Regions from separate parts of the Annamia dubia NIES-4383 genome, predicted to be linked through region 3. Evidence: predicted binding sites of a transcription regulator. Region 3 holds the regulator's gene; each other region holds the start of a gene.

Region 1 (4,685 bases), 420 kb from region 3:
AACAACCTATAAAACAGGTGTGGAAATGGAAGCATTATGTGGAGTTTCTGTCGCAAGTTTAACTATTTATGATATGTGTAAATCGGTTTCTTCACAAATTATCATTAAAAATACTCAGCTTTTGTCAAAAACAGGAGGTAAAAGTGAGCAAAAAAATCCCATTTATGGTTTAGTGTTAACAGGGGGTAAAAGCCAGAGAATGCAAAGAGATAAGGCTTTATTAGAATATCAAGGTAAACCTCATGCTCAGTTTATTTATGAGGCTCTTACTCCCTATTGTGAAAAAGTTTTTATTTCCGCACGTCAAGATCAATGGCACAATACTCCTTTAGCCTCTTTACCGACTTTAATTGATCAGCAAGATAGCGTAGGGCCTTTTGCCGGTATTTTAACGGCTTTGGAGACTTATCCTCAAGTTAATTGGTTAATTATGGCTTGTGACTTGGCTTATTTTCAGCCGAAAATGATTGAAAAATTAATTAATCATGCGCGTTATAATGTGGTAGCAACTTGTTATCAAAATCAAGATCAAGGCTTTCCTGAAGCCTTATGTGGACTTTATACACCTTTAGCGTTAAAATTATTTCAAAAAGCAAAAAAAGCGAAAATTTATTGTCCAGTAAAAATCTTACAAATGGGCGATTATCATTTAATTTCACCCGATCAACCTTTAGATATTGCTAATATTAATACTCCTGATGAATATGCCAAAGTCTGCTCTTAAAACTGTTAATATTCGTTATTTTGCTTCTTTTGAAGAACAAGCTAAAACTAAAAATGAAACTATCACAACCGAGTTAAATACTTATCGAGAATTATATCATTTTTTGATGAATAAATATAATTTTAATTTAGCTGATAACTCAATCAAAATTGCGGTAAATGATGAATTTTCTGATTTAGATTATCCCATTGAAGATCAAGTTTCTCTTGTTTTTATTCCGCCCGTTGCTGGAGGTTAAATTAATAATAAATTAATAAAATTATGTTATTTAATATTAGTGAAACAATTATTGATTCTCAACGCTTAATTGATTATTTAAAATGTGATCAAGCCGGGGCTTTAGTAACATTTGAAGGTTGGGTGAGAAATCATAATCAAGGAAAATCAGTTACTTCTTTAGAATATCAAGTTTATCAAGAATTAGCAATAAAAGAAGGCTTAAAAATTATTTATGAAGCCACCCAAAAATTTGATTTACACCGAGCGATCGCCGTGCATAGAAGTGGACATTTAATAATAGGAGAAACGGCTGTGTGGGTTGGCACAACGGCAAGTCATCGGCACACAGCTTTTAAGGCGACTCAATATATTATTGATAATATTAAAATGCGTTTACCGATCTGGAAAAAAGAACATTATGTCAATGAATTGGCACAATGGGTTTATTGTAAACATCATTAAACTTTTTACCCCAAATTAATTAATAAATAATGAGTAAATCAATTGATAACGATAATTTTAAGGAATACGGCAAAGTTGATCAATATGAATTATTTTTTCACCATAGGAAGGCAACCATGTCAACCATTCCACCTCAGAATAAGGACATAATAATAATGCTTGTTGATCCAATAAATCATCATCAATTCCAATTAAATTAACCCAATCATTATTAGTATGATTAGATGAAATATTTTGATCAAAAGGATGCTCTACTGTAACCGCACAATAACGAATATTTTGATAATTTAATGTTGAAATATTATTTTCTAATATTTGATTTGCCATTTTTTACCTCTTGCTTATGCACAATAAATAAATTAAATTATTTGTATTCAATGATACAAAATTCTAACTTAAATTCAAGTAATTATGACATAAATTTACAAAACTTATTAATTTAATTATGACAATTAAGTATAAAGACTTATTAAAAATTTTGTTTAAATAATTATCTAAAATTTAGTAACAAAAATTACAAATTAACCTGATTTAACAGTGTAACTTAAAAGATCACATTAAACTAAAAATAATAATTATGACTATTACTGAAGATTCCAAAAAATTTAAACTTAATAAAATTGAAAAAGCGAAAGCAGAAAAAGCCGGATTAGCCATTAAAGAAGAATTAGAAAAAATTGCTCAAATGGGTTGGGAAGCAATGGAAAAAACGGATTTAGAAATGAGATTAAAATGGCTAGGAGTCTTTTTTCGCCCCGTAACTCCGGGTAAATTTATGTTACGTTTAAGGCTTCCTAATGGCATTATTTCCAGTGAACAAATGAAGCTTTTAGCGCAAATTGTTGAGCGTTATGATGATGATGGTAGTGCTGATATTACTACCCGTCAAAATCTTCAATTAAGGGGTATAAAATTGGCAGATTTACCTCAAATTTTTGCTCAATTTCAAGAAGTAGGTTTAACCTCAATTCAGTCGGGAATGGATAATGTGCGCAATTTAACTGGCTCTCCCGTTTCCGGTATTGATCCTGATGAATTAATTGATACAAGAGAATTATTACAAAAATTACAGAATTTAATCACTAATAATGGTGAGGGAAATCCTCAATTTGCTAACCTTCCCCGTAAATTTAACATTGCGATCGAGGGTGCAAGGGATAATTCTATTCATGCTGAAATTAATGATTTAGCCTTTATTCCTGCTTATAAAGAGAGTGAATTAGGTTTTAATGTGATTGTGGGGGGTTATTTATCAGCACAGCGTTGCGCCGAAAGTATCCCCATGAATGTGTGGGTAAAAGCCGATGATGAGGTAATCGAGCTATCTAGGGCAATTTTAACCGTTTATAGCGAAAACGGCTTAGAGGCAGGTTTAAGGGAAAATCGGGCTAAAGCCAGATTAATGTGGTTAATTGATCATTGGGGCATGGAAAAATTCAGGGCTGAAGTGGAAAAAGAAATGGGTAAAACCCTTGCCACGGCCGCGCCTCAAGATGAAATTACCCAAGATAAAAAAGATCATTTAGGAGTCCATCCTCAGAAACAAGAGGGTTTTAGCTACGTTGGCTTACACATTCCGATGGGGCGCTTAAGCTCAGAAACTATGTTTGAATTAGCCAGACTAGCCGATCAATATGGTAACGGTGAAATTCGTTTAACAGTGGAACAAAATGCAATTATTCCCTATATTTCTAACGATCAAATTGATGCTTTTTTAAATGAATCTTTATTAGAAAAATTTAAGATTAATCCTAGCACTTTAACCCGTTCTGTTATCTCTTGTACTGGTGCGAAATATTGCAATTTTGCTATTATTGAAACTAAAGCCAGAGCGTTAAAAATTGCTCAAGAATTAGATCAAGAATTGAATATTCCCGATCGAGTGCGGATCCATTGGACGGGATGCCCTAATTCCTGTGGACAAGCTCAGGCGGCGGATATTGGCTTAATTGGTACAAAAGTACGCAAAGATGGTCAACCAGTGGAAGGGGTAACAATTTATAAAGGTGGAAAAGTAGGAAAAGATGCAAAATTAGGTACTTTATTTCATAAGGGAGTAGCCTGTGATGACTTAAAACCAATCTTAAGAGAAATTCTTATTAATGATTTTGGAGCAACGGTAAATCAGTCATAAATATTGGCAAAAAAATTTAATTTTGACCCAATTGTTTCTAGTCAAAAATTTATTTTATTTAAACATAAATTTAAAATTTTGAGTTAGCAACGGCTAAAGTAACCGAGCCTTGCTGACCTTTTTTTTTGATAATTTGTTTGGGAACAATTAATAATTTTTCTGGGATTAAATTAATTTCTAAATTATTAGTAAATTCGGCAACGGCCGCTAGGGCTGAAGCCTCGGCCACGCTGTAACAACCACATTTTTGCTCTACCAATTGAGAGGGATTTAATACTTTGATTTGCTTTAATTTTTCCGCTTTAAAAGTAATTAAAGAAATATGATATTCTTGACATATTTTGATGATAGCTTTTTCAGTTTCTTTTTTTTCAATAGTAGCGATCGCCGCTATTGTTTCCAAAGATAAATTATAACTTTCAAAAGTAGTGATTAAAGCATATTTAATTAAATCATCAGAAGTATTTTTTTGACAACCGATCCCCACCCATAAATATTGAGTAGGTAGCAAAAATAAATGAGAATTAATCATCATTGATCTAAAAAGAAACTAATAGTTTATTCTTACAAATTTTATTAATAATTAACAGTTTTATCGGGATGATAAGATAAACGAAAAATACGAGTAATATAATTAAATTGTTCATCTAATTTTTTATTAAAAATTTTATTAATTGGTTGATCTGGTTTTTTTTGCCATGATGGAGAAATATTACTTAAAGCAGTTTTTAATTGCCATTGATGTTGATAACTTTTTCCCGATAATTTTTTAATACTATTAATTTGCATTTGACTTAAATAATTTGTTTCTAATTGATTAAATAAATCAGGATTAAAATAAATTTTTTCAATTTTGGCGGAATTAATAACAATCGTTTCTTGTTTGCGATCTAATTGTATTTGTTGATTGATTAATTGACGAAAATTTTGAGCTTTAGGAATAGTTTTATTTTCTAATTTTTGTAAATTATAAGTGGGGATATTTTGTTGTGCTAAATATTTAATTACAGGTGGTGAAAGTTGAAAATAAACTTCTTCATAAACTTGTTGATTAAAAACATTTTGCATAATAAATAAGAGGAAAAAACTTAAAATTGCCGCTAAAATCGGTGTACTTAACCACCCAAAAGCGATATTTCCTAAAAT
Region 2 (4,685 bases), 170 kb from region 3:
CTATAATTAAGTTATTATTACTGTTATCAGATAACAAATCAAAATTAACTTTAATTGTTTAAACTAAAAGAAAATCTTAAACTAATAATCTAAATCTAAAATTTTAATTAAAATCAAATGGCAACCGAAAACATACGCTTACGCAATGAATTTATCAATACTCAAGTAATTACCCGCAATAGTGGTAAACGCTTGGGGGTAGTTAAAGAATTATTAGTAGATATAGATCGCCGTGAGGTGGTAGCTTTAGGATTAAGAGATAGTGCTTTATCTGTCTCTGGAATGCCTAAATATATGTATCTCAATAGCATTATTAATAGTGGTGATGTGGTACTCGTAGAAGACGAGGATGTGATTGAAGATATTGATGCAGAGGCTTATAATAAGCTGATTAACTGTGAAGTGATTACAGAAACAGGTGAACCTTTAGGACGAGTCAGAGATTTTCAATTTGATGTTAGTCAAGGGCGAGTTTCTTCTTTAATTATTGCTTCCATCGGTTTACCCCAAATTCCTGATCAGTTAATTAGTACCTACGAAATACCCATTGATGAAGTTGTTAGTAGTGGCCCTAACCGTTTAATTGTCTTTGAAGGTGCGGAAGATCGCATTACTCAATTAACGGTAGGATTATTAGAACGCTTAGGGATCGGCCGTCCCCCTTGGGAAAGGGAAGAAGAAGAAATGTATTATCCCCCAACGGTACGCCCTGAAAATCAATTAGGTACGGGTATTCCCGTGCGTACTCCCGTAGCTACTCCCATTAAAGAGGCACAACCGATCCGTGAAGCGACATGGGATGAAGATGATGACTGGCGGGAAAATCGCGCCCCCGTTAAACCCCGTCAAATGGAGGCGATCGCCTATGATGATTATGATGATAATTTAGAGGAAGATAATTGGGGTGAAAGTCGCGCCGCTAAAAATTATCAACCACCTAACTACAGCACACCTTCCCGTTCAAAACGCTATGATTATCAAGGGGATCATGATATAAATGAAGATGTTTGGGATGATGATAGTCAGGATAATTATAATGCCCCTCGCATTAATATTCCTGAACGTCAAAAAAGACCTGAATATGAAGAAGAATTAAATTAAAACATAGTAGAGACGTACCATGGTACGTCTCTACAGGTTTATTGACAAAAACTTAAGAAGCAAGAGCTACTTCAGCCATTTGTTGAAGTTCACCGCTTTGATAAAGTTCAACCATAATATCTGAACCGCCAATAAATTCCCCATTAATATAAACTTGAGGAATGGTAGGCCATTTAGAATATTCCTTAATACCTTGACGAATATCAAAATCTTCTAAAACATTAAAGGTTTCAAAAGGAATACCTAAAACATTAAAAATCTGCACCACATTGTTAGAAAAACCACATTGGGGCATTAATTTTGTTCCCTTCATGAAAATCATAATTTTATTTTCTTCGATCAGTTTCTTAATACGATCTTTTGTTTCTGGAGTCATAGTTTTTATTTAATAATGATTATAATTACAACAAAATCAAGTTTAATTTTAGTTTTATTTTAAAGAAAATTAAACCCTTTGTCCTGCTTGTTGCCAAGCAGAAGGAGTATAGGTTTTGAGTGCTAAAGCATGGATCGCCTCAGTTGCCATTTCCTCGCTTAAGGCACTGTAAACTAATTGATGTTGTTTAACTTTGGTTTTCCCTTCAAACTCGGAAGAAATGACGATCGCCTCAAGATGATCACCACCTCCTGTTAAGTCATTGACCATGACTTGAGCATCGGGTAATTGATTTTTAATGCGGTTTTCTACTTCTCTTAAACTTATCAATTGTTATCTCCTATGGTTGAAGTTTATTTTAATCATTTTACCTAGTTTTTGCCATAATTTCTACCCATTTTATAGCACGATGCACTTATTGATTAAAACAATTTTTTAAGGGTTATAATTGAATAAATTAAAATAATTAATAGGTAAGAGTAATTTAGATGACTCGTAGTTTATCAATGATTGGACTTTTAATCGTGGCGGCACTCGGCGGTTGGCTAATGATCAAGCAGTTACAGTCATCTGCTCCCACAACAGCCATTGATAAAGCCAATAAAGCGGCTGAAACTGTTGAAAATCAAACCGACAAACTTCAACATGATCTCAATCAACCTTAAATCAAAATTTAATTTAATTTTATTTTTATTGGCGGCGATCGCTGGTTCTGTTTTTCTTGTTTATCACTTGATCAAATCACCGGAGGTTAAGATGGAACTTTCAAGCCCTGCTTTTGCCCATAATACCATGATGCCCTCAAAATACACTTGTCAAGGGGAGGATCTCAGTCCCCCTTTAATCATAAAAGATCTGCCAGAGGGTACAATCTCATTAGCATTAATACATGACGATCCAGACGCTCCCATGGGGACTTGGGATCATTGGTTAATCTGGAATATTAAACCCACTGATGAAATTAAAGAAAATAGCACCCCTGGAACCCAAGGGCGTAACAGTTGGGGTAAAAATGAATATGGTGGAGCTTGTCCCCCCAGTGGAACTCATCGCTATTTTTTTAAACTCTATGCCCTTAATACAATGGTTAATTTAAACAGTGGAGCAACTAAAAAACAGCTAGAAAATGCCATCAAAGGGCATATTTTAGCAACGGCCGAGTTAATCGGCTTGTATCAAAAATATTGATCATGGTTAATTATCAAATTGGGATTATGAATTTTTTGTAACAAATAATACTATTTGCTAAGGATATGCTAATCTGTTAAATAGAAAGCTATCTAAAAAATTATTATTGAAAAAAAGAGGATAAAACAACTATGAATCGTCAAGAAACCTTAAAAAATGCCGCATCCGCTCATCGTGCTAGTTTACGCAAAAGTTTAGAACGCCGTTTAGAACTCGCTAGAGCAAAAGATGATGAAAAATTGTTACGTCAGTTAGAAGCCGAAGCAAGTTATTTACATCTTCAATAAAATTTTTTTGACTATCATAAATTTTTTTCAGATTTTTTTAATTGATAAAATCAAAAAGAAGCCGAGTTTCCTTGAGAGGCTCGGTTTCTTTTTGATCAAGCGGGTAGCGGGACTCGAACCCGTGACATTCAGCTTGGGAAGCTGACGCTCTACCAACTGAGCTATACCCGCAATTAAATTCATTATACCCCAAAATTGGAAAATTTAAACATTGAACAATGGACAGTGGACAGTTACTATTTGATCATTCTAATTATTATTTTATGATTAATTAAATATGGATTTAACCGAATTTTCACAATTATTAGTTAATGGTATTGCGGTTGGCTGTATTATCGCTTTGGCCGCTGTTGGTTTAACTTTAACTTATAGTATCTTAAATCTTTCTAATTTTGCTCATGGAGATTTTATGACTCTAGGGGCTTATTTAACTTATGCTAGTAATGCTAGTGGTTTACCCATTGTCATTTCAATTATGATTGGTATTATTGGCACGGTGGCGGCAATGTTAATTTCTGAACAGTTATTGTGGAAAAAAATGCGTCAACGTAGGGCTACTCCCACCACTTTAATTATTATTTCCATTGGTTTAGCTTTATTTATTCGCAGTGCCATTTTATTTATTTGGGGGAGTAGTAACCAACGCTATAATTTACCTATTGCTGAGGCTTTAGATTTTTTCTCGGTTAAAATACCGATGAATCGCATTATAATTATGATTTTAGCTCTAATTGCGATGATTGCTTTACATTTTTTACTCACAAAAACTAAAATTGGTAAGGCCATGAGGGCTGTCGCTGATAATCTTGAATTAGCAAGGGTTTCAGGCATAAATGTGGAAAAAGTTGTGTTTTGGACATGGATAATTACGGGAACTTTAACGGCCTTAGGTGGTGCGATGTATGGTTTTATTGCCGTTCGTCCTTTAATGGGGTGGCTCTTAATCCTACCAATGTTTGCTTCAATTATTTTAGGAGGAATTGGTAATCCCTACGGTGCGATCGCCGGAGCGTTAGTGATAGGGGTGGCACAGGAGTTAACCGTTCCCTTTTTCGGTGCTGAGTATAAACTAGGGGTAGCCTTATTAATTATGATTTTAATTCTATTATTTCGCCCTCAAGGATTATTTAGTAAATAAAATTATTTTAAAATAATTTTTGATTTATTAACATCAAAAACAAGCAAAAAAATTGATGATCAAAAGCTTACAAAAAACATAAAATTTGACATTAAAAAAGCCCCCCTTTTTAGGAGAGGGGCTAACAAATTTAAGCAGTTTGTTCAACAGGATAAACACTCACTTTACGGCGGCTACGATCCTTATATTCAAAGGTAACAACCCCATCAATTAAAGCAAATAAAGTGTCATCATTGCCCCGACCAACATTGTTTCCGGGGTGAACTTTTGTACCTCTTTGACGAATTAAAATGCTACCTGCGGTTACAACTTGACCACCGTAGCGTTTAACACCTAGACGTTTAGAATTAGAGTCACGTCCGTTTCTTGTACTACCAGTACCTTTCTTATGAGCCATTGTTTGATCCTCAAATAATAGTTAATTTTTATTTTAAATGATTAGTTTTGAAAAATGGAAAATTCCGCAATTTTTATCTTAACAAATTTCGGAATTTTCGCTTATTTTTGATTAAGAATTAGCACTAACTTCTTCTTTATTAGCTGAGGAAGCAGAAGCTAATTCATTACCATTTACTTTAATAGAATTAATCATTAA
Region 3 (4,685 bases):
GGCTCATCCTTTGCCGATAAATCTTTGGTCTTTCGACATCATCCGGTATTAGCAGTCATTTCTAACTGTTATTCCGAAGCAAAGGGCAGATTCCCACGTGTTACGCACCCGTGCGCCACTAGACCCGAAGGTCTCGTTCGACTTGCATGTGTTAGGCATGCCGCCAGCGTTCGTTCTGAGCCAGGATCAAACTCTCCATTTTAACTAAATTAATTTCTTAAGTTTAGTTTTTGGTTTGAGTTGTTAAGCTCTTTTTTTAATTTGACTTTAGTCAAGTTTTTTGTTAAATTAGTTTGACTAAGGGCTAGTAATAAGTTTTCAATATATTGATTTGTCTAGGTTCGGTGCGCTCGGCTTCGTTTGTCTCTCTCAACCGCGCATTTATCAATATAGCCTACCTCTTTGGTTTTGTCAACACTTTTGACAAATTTCTTTTTTCTGTCTCTGTGTAAGCCTTTCAAGCTTTTTCTTCCTCTTTTTTCCTTTTTTTTGAGAATATTTTTTTTATTTGTTAGGTAAGCTTGTGGTTAAAAAGCTTGATTTATAAGCAATATAGGGTTTTAAAATTTTTTAGAAAATTTTTTTGGTTGTGCGATGAAACAAAAAAAAGCTGAAATCTGATACAAGTCAATTTCAGCTTGGGGCAAGTTAATTTATCTGATTGGGTTTTACATTCCCATTATTTCGTAGCCACTATCTACATAAATTATTTGTCCGGTGATGCCACTGGCTAGATCGCTACTTAAAAAGGTGGCGGTGTTACCTACTTCTAGTTGGGTAACTGTTCTGCGAAGGGGTGCGGTTGCTTCTACATGGTGGATCATATCTAAGATACCTCCAACGGCTGATGAGGCTAGGGTGCGGATCGGGCCTGCTGAGATGGCGTTAACTCTAATGTTTTTAGGGCCTAGTTCTGAGGCAAGGTAACGTACGCTCATTTCTAGGGCGGCTTTGGCTACACCCATAACATTATAGTTGGGGATCACTTTGACTCCCCCTAAATAGGATAGGGTGACGATGCTCCCGCCTTCTGTCATAAGGGGAACGGCGGCTTTGCTGAGGCTGGTAAGGGAGTAACTACTGATGTCTAGGGCGGTTTTAAATCCTTCTCGGCTGGTGTTAATAAATTCTCCGGTTAAGTCGTCTTTGTTGGCAAAGGCTAGACAGTGGATCAGGATGTCAATTTTATCCCAAATTTTGCCAATTTCGGTAAAGGTTTCGGCTATTTGTTGATCGTTTTGAACGTCACAGGGTAAGAAGACTGTAGGCTTAAGGGGTTCTACTAATTCTCCTACTTTTTTGGCAAAGCGTCCTTTTTCGTCTGGTAAATAGGTGACTCCAATATTAGCCCCAGCTTGATGGAGTTGTTGGGCTATGCCCCAAGCGATGGAGCGGTTGTTGGCAATGCCTGTGACAAGGGCATTTTTTCCGGTTAAATCTAACATAGTTTTTATATAATGAAAAAAAATAATGTTTTTTGTTAGGATGGTGAGTAGAATTTTATCATTGTTTTGTCAATAGCAATCGAATTTAGGGATTGAAAGGTTTTTTGGGGATTGGGAGCAGTGGATAGTAGCTTAAGTTTGTTATTTTTTGATCAGTATTTTTAAGCAAAAATGGCGCATATCTTGTTATTTTGTAAATGCTAGTTTAAGATAGCTAAAAAATAATTTTTTGATTTTTTATTTAATTTTTCCAGTTTTTGAGTGAATCCCCATGAGTCTTTCAGTAATTTCAGAAACAACTTTAGAAACGGTTTTTCGTCAAATCAGTAGTGGTGGTTATCCTCCGGTGGTGGAATTTTATGAGCGTGGTAAAACGATTTTTTTTCCGGGGGATCCGGCGGAAAAGGTTTATTTTTTGATGAAGGGGGCGGTTAAGTTATCGAGAGTGTATGAGGCGGGGGAGGAGATTACTGTGGCTTTATTGCGGGAAAATAGTGTGTTTGGGGTGTTGTCTTTGGTGACGGGGCAAAGATCCGATCGCTTTTATCATGCGGTGGCTTTTACTCCAGTGGAGTTGTTATCGGCGCCGATCGATCATGTGGAAAAGGCTTTAAATGAACATCCTGAGTTATCTATGTTGATGTTAAAGGGGTTGTCTTCTCGGATTTTACAGACGGAAATGATGATTGAAACATTAGCCCATCGGGATATGGGATCACGTTTGGTGAGTTTTTTATTAATTTTATGTCGTGATTTCGGCATTCCCACCAATGAGGGGATCCGCATTGATTTAAAGTTGTCTCATCAGGCGATCGCTGAGGCCATTGGCTCTACCCGTGTCACGGTGACAAGGTTATTAGGGGATCTAAGGCAGGATAATATGATTTCTATTTATAAGAAGAAAATAACAGTTCATAATCCGGTGGCTTTAAGTCAACAGTTTACTTAATAAACCCTAATTAATAGTTAATAATCTTTAATAAAGCTTCTTTTAAAGCCTCTATTTTAAGAGGTTTACTGAGATAGTCATTCATTCCGGCCTCTAAACAAATTTGGTGATCGCTTTCCATCGCATTGGCCGTCATGGCAATAATATAAGGTTGAGTTGAATCGTCAAAATGTTCACGAATCCAACGAGTAGCTTCTAAGCCGTCCATTTCAGGCATTTGCATATCCATTAAGATTAAATCGTAGGATTGTTTTTGTAAAGCGTTAATTACTTCTAATCCATTACCTACTATTTGCCCTGAATAGCCGAGTTTATTGAGTGTTAATAAAATAACTTTCTGATTTACTTTGTTATCTTCTGCTACTAATATTTTTAAATTATAATTGTTTTCCTCAGAAATAGTCGCAACAAAAGAAGAATTTAAAGAGTTTTGAGTTTGATTGACGTTGAATATTTGTAAGAAAATTTCATAAAGGTTAGATTGTTTAATTGGTTGAGTTAAAATATATTTTAAATTTAGTTGAGATTTTATTGAATCTGAAAGATGGGTAAAAGCATTTAAAATAATAATAGGAAAATGGCAAGTTTTAGGACTATTTTTGATGGTTTTGATTGTCTCTAAATTGTCTAAACTAAAATCTTGACAATCAAAAATAATTACGTCAAAATCTTGTTTTTGAGCGAGAATTACTAAGGCTTGATTAACTGTATTTGTTTCAGTATAAATCATACCTAATTTTGCAATTTGTTGAGTAATTAAATTACGAATGAGGGAATTTTCCCCGATAAATAAAATTTGTTTATTCTTAAAAATTTCAGAATTAAAAGTTACTTCTTGTTCACAATAATTCATTTTACTCATGAGTGTAAAGGAAAAAGTTGAGCCTTTTCCTAGTTCACTTTCTACCCACATTTGTCCACCCATTAATTCTGCTAAACGCTTACTAATAGACAAGCCTAAGCCTGTCCCTTCGTATTTTCGATTGCGGCCAGAGTCAACTTGAGAAAATGATTTAAACAGTTTATTTTGCCCTTCTTCAGATATACCTATTCCTGTATCTTTAACGGTAAATTTAATTTCACATTCACAGGTATTAGGATTACAACTAGGGCTAGAAATAGCTAAAATAATTTCACCTTTTTCGGTAAATTTTAGGGAATTACCAATTAAATTAACTAAAATTTGGCGAACTCTAGTAACATCTCCAATGAGTATTTTAGGAATGGAAAAATCCCAATAATAACCTAAGCCTAATTTTTTCTGGGCGGCCTGATGGGCAAATAAGTCTAAAACACCTTCAATACAATCTTGTAAATTAAAAGGATTTTTCTCTAATTCTAGTTTTCCTGATTCAATTTTTGATAGGTCTAATATATCATTAATAATAGTTAATAATGCGTCTCCACTATTACGAATTGTCTCCACAAAATCCTGTTGTTGTTCACTTAAAGAGGTGTCTAATAATAAATTTGTCATGCCGATCACCCCATTCATGGGGGTGCGAATTTCATGGCTCATCATGGCTAAAAACTCACTTTTAGCTCGGTTGGCATTGTCGGCTTCTTGTCGGGCTTGTTGTAAAGCCTCATTTTTGAGGGCTAATTCCTCTAAACGGATTTTTTCTTGTTTTAAGAGTTTTGACTGGGCGATCGCAATGCCTAACTGGGCGGCCACTTCTTCTAATAATTCTATTTCATCTTCTGTCCAATGACGGTAGCGATCACACTGATCCAAGCTGATCGCACCGTTGATCTGACCTTGGTAAAAAGTCCCGATCGCTAATAAGGATTTAATTCCCAATGCCTCTAAAAACTCTTTTTTTGGCTGTAATAAAGGACAATCATAGACGTTAGAAGCACAAATTGCTCGATCTTCTGAGATAATTTGTTGTAAATGGGGATTGCCTTCAACTGCTATTTTTAAACCAATTAAAGAGGGATAATTTCCATTTAAAGACTCAGATACGCATAAAATATGAGGTTCAGGATCATTAATATAGGTAAAAATAGTACAATAATTACTTTTAAAAACTTTCCCTAATTCAGAAGCGGCAGTTTGAAAAACCGTTTCAGGATCTAAACTTTGACGGATTTCATTGGTAATTTTCCTTAAGAGTAGGGCTTTTTCAAATTGGCGTTTTAATAATTCTTCACTCTCTTTACGCTCAGTTATATCCTCTGCATAGCCCGGCACTCGATAAAGTTGTCCCTGTTCATTGAAAACGGGAAAAGTGCGATCGTGAATCCAACGAATATTACCATCAGGTCTAATAATACGATAAATTTGATTA

What was found. The regulator NtcA, encoded in region 3, controls nitrogen genes in cyanobacteria. The targets are predictions, from matches to a motif close to TTTGTANCNNNNGNTACAAA.
Region 1: the regulator NtcA is predicted to act here: its motif matches at 1,773-1,792, upstream of Anndu_RS00395 (ferredoxin--nitrite reductase).
Region 2: the regulator NtcA is predicted to act here: its motif matches at 2,700-2,719, upstream of pirA (arginine synthesis PII-interacting regulator PirA).

What each region holds. Positions count from the first base shown of each region.
Region 1 is NZ_AP025630.1:85,800-90,484, reverse strand. Features, by position in the region: gene moaC (cyclic pyranopterin monophosphate synthase MoaC) at 1-724, shown strand, start outside; gene Anndu_RS00410 (MoaD/ThiS family protein) at 699-962, shown strand; gene Anndu_RS00405 (molybdenum cofactor biosynthesis protein MoaE) at 986-1,405, shown strand; gene Anndu_RS00400 (hypothetical protein) at 1,463-1,732, opposite strand; gene Anndu_RS00395 (ferredoxin--nitrite reductase) at 1,983-3,539, shown strand; gene Anndu_RS00390 (cobalamin biosynthesis protein) at 3,610-4,074, opposite strand; gene Anndu_RS00385 (inorganic phosphate transporter) at 4,116-4,685, opposite strand, start outside.
Region 2 is NZ_AP025630.1:336,638-341,322, forward strand. Features, by position in the region: gene Anndu_RS01655 (PRC-barrel domain-containing protein) at 118-1,101, shown strand; gene grxD (Grx4 family monothiol glutaredoxin) at 1,154-1,477, opposite strand; gene Anndu_RS01665 (BolA family protein) at 1,547-1,747, opposite strand; gene Anndu_RS01670 (hypothetical protein) at 1,966-2,142, shown strand; gene Anndu_RS01675 (YbhB/YbcL family Raf kinase inhibitor-like protein) at 2,123-2,665, shown strand; gene pirA (arginine synthesis PII-interacting regulator PirA) at 2,797-2,952, shown strand; tRNA gene Anndu_RS01685 (tRNA-Gly) at 3,051-3,123, opposite strand; gene Anndu_RS01690 (branched-chain amino acid ABC transporter permease) at 3,230-4,090, shown strand; gene rpmA (50S ribosomal protein L27) at 4,221-4,487, opposite strand; gene rplU (50S ribosomal protein L21) at 4,599-4,685, opposite strand, start outside.
Region 3 is NZ_AP025630.1:506,296-510,980, reverse strand. Features, by position in the region: rRNA gene Anndu_RS02485 (16S ribosomal RNA) at 1-202, opposite strand, end outside; gene fabI (enoyl-ACP reductase FabI) at 669-1,445, opposite strand; gene ntcA (global nitrogen regulator NtcA) at 1,717-2,394, shown strand; gene Anndu_RS02470 (PAS domain S-box protein) at 2,405-4,685, opposite strand, start outside.